2 regions of the Lysinibacillus sp. NPDC056959 genome follow, and region 2 is predicted to be linked to the other one. Evidence: riboswitches for the same ligand, from Rfam matches in the RefSeq annotation. Region 2 holds a riboswitch; the other holds the start of a gene.

Region 1 (3,217 bases), on a different contig from region 2:
GTATCATCAAAATATGCCTTAAAATTTGGATACAGATAGTCTAATGACAATAGAATATCGGCATCATCTTCAAATAAAATTTCATGTTCAATTTCATATATGGCACAACTTTCTTCATCAGCATTATTATTTAAATCAATACAAATTATTTTTCCATACTCTGTATCCCACGAAAATGGAAGATATCCTAAACTGCATAATGATGGATTAAACATATCTCTTACATTATTTAAAGGATCCTCAATACTTTGGTCAGGTATTACACCAAAATAATGATGATACGTTGAAATAAAAGCTTTATACCATTCGGGAAAATTAAGTCCGAACTCTTTTTCTAACGTTTGAATATCTCCCTCCGTTACGGTGGAAGGAATCATTCTCCACACAGACCACTCTGCATCGATATCAACTACCTTCATTTCTTCAGGTACATCCGGGCACATCCATCTACAAAATCCATCTTCAGACACCTGATTATAACGTTCATAGTAAATTTCAAAACCATTTTTTATGTATGCACGAATATCCATTTTAATAACTCCTTTTGAAGAAGAATAAATTGATCGGGATTTAAGCCGTTGAACTGAGGTCCTTTTCGCTCAAGCTTTTCAAAGCACGGCCATTAACACCTAAAGTCTCTGTTGTACATAAGATAATGTATCAACTATAGGATAGGAGGAATTTAGTGTATTACAATCCTTATCCGTATTTTGTCTATCCTAATTATTATCCGGCATGGGTAATGGCAAATCAACCAACTACTCAACTACCTTCTAAACATCTAGCAATGCCTGACCCAACGAATAGAGGTCCATTTCCATCCATCAATACAGTAAAATTAAAGACTTCTGCGAAACGAATCAAAGTTATTATGCAGCAAGCACAATTACTTACGGATAAAATTGATGAATCAGAGCAATTTGCACATGATCTTATGAACGCAGCACAACAATCAAATAAAACAGAAGTTGAAAAGTTAATTGCGTCAACAGGCATTACGGTAAAATTCGATACTACCTATACACCAGATGGATTTCGTATACTATTTACTGATAGCGGCTGTTGTAAGCTAACACTAATTTTGGGTTGGTGAAAAGTTGGTCCTTTGAAGAGGGCCTCTTTTTTTTGCCTTTAGCATCTTCTTTATGAATTATAACCACGTATCCCTACTGAACTTGTAAACTATATATAAATATGCTAAAGTATTCATAAATTTTATTTCCGAAAATTCTTATATTTTATTTTCTTATCAAGAGAGACGGAGGGATTGGCCCTATGAAGTCTCAGCAACCAGCCTATAGGTATGGTGCTAATTCCAAATGGCAAAATTTAGCCTTGAAGATGAGAAGACTTACTGCATTTGCTTCTGCACAAGAGTCCTCTTCTACAAGGAGGGCTCTTTTTTATTGTTGCATTCAAAATAATTAACAGAAAGCAGGGAACTATAATGACAAACGAACTTTTACAAGCAATACAACTATTAAAATCAAAAGAATGGGTTGATTTAACACATACATTCGGTCCAAACTCTCCTCATTTCTTTATGTTTGATGATGCAAAATTTGAAACATTATTTTCGCATGATGATGGCTTCTTTGCACAACAATTCACTTTCCCTGGGCAATACGGAACACATATCGACCCACCAATCCATTTCGTGAGAGAAACACGCTATTTAGAGGAATTGGAGCTAAAAGAACTAGTACTCCCACTCATCGTTATTGATAAATCGAAGGAAGCTGAAATTAACAACGACTACACGTTAAGCGTTCAAGATATTATTAACTTTGAAGCTGAATATGGAGAAATTGAAGAAGGTACCTTCGTTGCGCTACGCACCGATTGGAGTAAACGTTGGCCAGATAAAGAGGCTTTCAGCAACAAAGATGCTGATGGCAATAATCATATTCCTGGCTGGGGATTAGAAGCGTTGCAATTTTTATTCAACAAACGAAAAGTAAGTGCGATTGGCCACGAAACTTTTGATACGGATTCAGCAACAGATTTTCGTAAAAACGGTAAGTTAGATGGCGAATATTTTGTGCTTGAGCAAGATACTTATCAAATTGAGCTTATGACAAATTTGGATAAGCTACCTCCAAAAGGCGCCGTTATATTCAATATTGTGGCAAAGCCTGAAAAAGCATCTGGATTCCCTGTCCGCTCATTTGCTATATTGCCTTAATATAGCAACAGGTCTGATTCAATACATATTGAACCAGACCTTTCTTAATCATTTATTTAGATTTTTTTCCTTTTTAGAAACACGATCAACATGAGAGCTATGAACTTAATACGATTTTTTCCATTAAATGATTTTTAGCTCACGAAGAGCATAATCAATACCATCTTCTGTTGATTTCTTTGTTACAAAATTAGCGACATTTTTTAATGCTTCACTACCATTACCCATTGCAATACCAAAGCCGACCTTCTCTAGCATGTCGATATCATTATCTCCATCCCCAAAAGCAAGTGCTTCTTCTGTACTCAAGTCGAAATATTCTAGTACAGCTTGAACAGCAATAGACTTAGAAATATCCTGTTGCAAAATATTTGTAATGTAAGGATGCCACCTTTTAAATAATAAATGAGGAAATGTAGAGGTATACTTTTTCTCAATATCCTCATCAACATATAAACACATTAAATACACTTCTTGCGTTACAATATCTTCATTGATAACGGGAAACTCCCGCAAAGATAATGTTTCTTTCATAGCTTTTAATGTCTTTTTTTCTTGGACGTTATTCATTGATAATGTTTCTGTGAAAAACGATAGACTTTGTTTATTTTCATCAGCAAAAGCCTTCACTACTTGGACCACTTCTTTGGCGACCGGTATTTTATGTATGACTTGATCTTGGTGCTTAACATATGCACCATTAGCTGTAATAAACGTCTCTATTCCTACATTTCTTAAATCCTGGCACATTGATAAAGGTCTTCCTGTAGCAGCTACAATATGAATTCCTTTATCCTTTAATTGTTGAATAGCGTTCCTTGTACTTTCTTGCATACGACCATCTTCATAATTAACAAGCGTTCCATCTACGTCAAAAAATACAATTTTATAATCCATTGTTCTCTCCTTTTCATTTTGTATATTTTCACCAGGTGCATTGATGATAAATCTATAATTAAATGGCTAATTTTCACTACAGGCAAGCGTTGTATGACTCCTCTTATTGGCCAACATCCAACTCTATATTTTTCC
Region 2 (3,217 bases):
ATCATACATGAATATGTAGAAAAAGGCCAATACTATAAATCTCTTCAACCAAAGAATAAATAGTTATTTCAACTAAATCAAAGCAGCTCCACGTTGCTTAGACAACCGATCCCCACGTGATTATATATGGCGCTTATTTTTTTGATCAATTATGCCTCGGCATAATTGCGTCCGGAATCGGCTTTGTGCTTAGGCCTGCGTGAGGGCCGACACGATGTCGGTCATTTCGGTAATGCCACAGGACATGGCCCTTTTACCGATGTAGGTCAGTTAGTCGTTATCGCATGAATGCGATGGTTTTAGGCTAACATCCCCTAAGCACTCCTTTCTGATTCCGTGACATCCACCGGGGGCTTTAACTTCTTTCAGCGGGTGTTTAGACACCCGCTGAAAGAAGTTAAAAACAACGAAAGGGGCAATAGCATGTTAAGCCCCTTTCTGTAATAGTATCTTAAAATATTTGTCCAACCACTTTATTACTTTAGCTGAATAGTTTATAAACCTGCTTTTTCTTTTAATGCGTCTGCTTTGTCCGTTTGTTCCCAAGGTACATTTAAGTCTGTACGACCGAAGTGACCATATGCTGCAGTTTGCTTATAAATTGGGCGACGAAGGTTAAGCATTTTAATAATCCCTGCTGGGCGTAGGTCAAATAGCTCGCGTACCCATTTTACAATTTCACTTTCCGTAACTTTTCCTGTCCCGAATGTATCAACAGCAATAGATACAGGTTGAGCAACACCAATCGCATAAGCTAGTTGTACTTCAGCTCGATCTGCTAAACCAGCTGCTACGATATTTTTTGCCACATAGCGGGCTGCATATGCCGCTGAACGGTCTACCTTAGTTGCATCCTTACCAGAGAAAGCACCACCACCATGACGGGCATAGCCACCGTATGTATCAACGATGATTTTACGTCCAGTTAGGCCAGCATCTCCTTTTGGACCACCAATTACGAATCGGCCAGTTGGGTTGATGAAATATTTAGTCTCGGCATCTAATAATTCACTCGGAACAACTGGAGCAATAACGAATTCTTTTAAGTCTGCTTGAATTTGCTCAAGTGTAGCTTCTTCGTCATGCTGTGTAGAAATGACAATCGTATCAACTCGCACTGGTACATTGTTTTCATCATACTCAATTGTTACTTGTGTTTTTCCGTCTGGACGTAAATAACCTAGTTCACCAGATTTACGTACTTCCGTTAAACGACGAGCCAATTTATGCGCTAAACTAATTGGTAACGGCATAAGCTCTGGTGTTTCGTTACATGCATAACCGAACATTAAGCCTTGGTCACCTGCGCCAATTGCTTCAATGTCAGCGTCTGTCATAGAGCCTTCACGTGCCTCTAATGCTTGGTCAACACCTTGAGCAATATCAGGTGATTGTTCACCAATAGCAACAAGTACTGCTAGATTTTCAGCATCAAAGCCATATTTCCCACGTGTATAACCGATTTCTGCTACAGTATCACGAACGATACCTTTAATGTCTACATAAGTAGACGTAGTAATTTCTCCTGCTACTAATACTAAACCAGTAGTTACTGTTGTTTCACACGCTACACGTGCGTTTGGATCTTCTGCTAAAATAGCATCTAAAATGGCATCCGAGATTTGATCACAAATTTTGTCTGGATGTCCTTCTGTTACACTTTCTGATGTAAACAGTCGACGTTTTGTCATTTGGTTTTCCTCCAATTACTTTTACAAATAATATTTGCGAATTAATACGGTACTCATTACCCATGTCAAGCCCGCTCCTATAGATTGAACTCTAAAGCAGTTGTTGCTGTCGCTACGTTTACACTACGTTTCCGCACAAAAAACAACTACTGCTTTTAACACGAGGTTTTCGAAAGATCCGTCATTATAATAAGGAAAGGACTATATACTTACCTTTACATTCGTTTTTAACAATAAAAAAATCCTTTTCTCACGCTTACTTAACATGAGGAAAGGAATAATGACTTCGTAACCTTTCACTCTTATCGTTCAAGGGGTTTCCCTTGCATCAGGTTGGCACCAGCGCATGTCGTGAAATAGTTCATGCAGGTTGCCGGGTTTCACAGGGCCTGACCCTCCACCAGCTCGGGATAAGAGTATCCGTTCAATATCTCATAATACGGAAAAGGTCGAACGTTGTCAAATATTTTTAACTTCTTTCAGCGAGTGCCCAAACACCCGCTAAAATAGGGAAACTCAGTGTAAGAACGCCACGTCCTGTAGCATTACCGAAAGCGAAAATCATGTCGGCTCTCGTGCTGTCGCAAAGACAAAAACACATTGCTGTCACTACGTTAACACTGCGCTTTCGCAAAATAACGTCTCCAGGCATAAGCACAAAACCGATTCCGGACGCTTTGTTTATCTATAGCGAAAGCAAAGCGTTAGCTACAGTTATACCATTATTATGAAACTCATTTGTATTATCCTGTAAATTCAAACAAAATAATCCCTACTCTCCACCTCACATCATGTGTTAACATATGTGTAACCCTTTACAGCACATTTTGTAGTGAAAGCAAAGCGTCAGCTACGGAACATGTGGTGGATGAAAATGATTGTAGCCCCTTTTCAATTGAAGACAAGCTCCAACTAATAAAAACAAGCTGAAAACTTCACATCCTGTGCGAACCTCATATAAGCCAAAAGCTTCTAGAACACAATTTTGCTGTGTCGAAAGTGATTGACTGATCACTTATAATAGATAGGGTAAAAAGCATTATCAAAACGAATCAATTTACTTTTTGTCGTTTTCTTGAAAAGTAATAAAATCTGAAAAATAATTTCTGAATTAGTATAGATTATTTAAGCAATTGTGTTATACTATTTTTGAAATTAAGAAAATCTCCCTCAGACTCAAGGGAATACTATAAAAAAGGATGGTATTTAATCGATGAATTCAGTAGAAATTGCAAACGAACTGAAGGAATTATTAAGCGGCAGTAACATTAATGTTCAACTTTCAGTACCACAATTAGCTGAAAAAGCTACTTCTCGTGGTGAAGCTATGTTAACAGTAGATGGCGCAGTTCGTGCAGAAACTGGCAAATACACTGGTCGTTCACCTAAAGATAAATATACGGTAGAAGAAGAGAGCACAAAAGATAAAATTGACTGGGGAAAAGTTAACCGACCAATTTCTTCTGAAGTGTTCGATAACTTATATGTAAAAGTAGTAAAATATTTAAAAGAACAGGACGAATTAT

Evidence for each region. Region 2 has a riboswitch for S-adenosylmethionine ahead of metK (methionine adenosyltransferase). Riboswitches for the same ligand answer to the same signal wherever they lie in the genome.
Region 1: it holds a riboswitch for S-adenosylmethionine, as region 2 does, so the genes downstream of both, ACFTQ7_RS10715 (cyclase family protein) here and metK (methionine adenosyltransferase) in region 2, are expected to answer to the same signal.

The regions. Positions count from the first base shown of each region.
Region 1 covers NZ_JBHURE010000007.1:60,320-63,536, reverse strand. Annotated here, with positions in the region: gene ACFTQ7_RS10725 (SMI1/KNR4 family protein) at 1-530, opposite strand, end outside; gene ACFTQ7_RS10720 (YuzC family spore coat inner layer protein) at 686-1,093, shown strand; SAM riboswitch class I at 1,244-1,348, shown strand; gene ACFTQ7_RS10715 (cyclase family protein) at 1,448-2,185, shown strand; gene ACFTQ7_RS10710 (Cof-type HAD-IIB family hydrolase) at 2,309-3,082, opposite strand.
Region 2 covers NZ_JBHURE010000020.1:62,150-65,366, forward strand. Annotated here, with positions in the region: gene ACFTQ7_RS18905 (gamma carbonic anhydrase) at 1-63, shown strand, start outside; gene metK (methionine adenosyltransferase) at 495-1,691, opposite strand; SAM riboswitch class I at 1,991-2,108, opposite strand; gene pckA (phosphoenolpyruvate carboxykinase (ATP)) at 2,905-3,217, shown strand, end outside.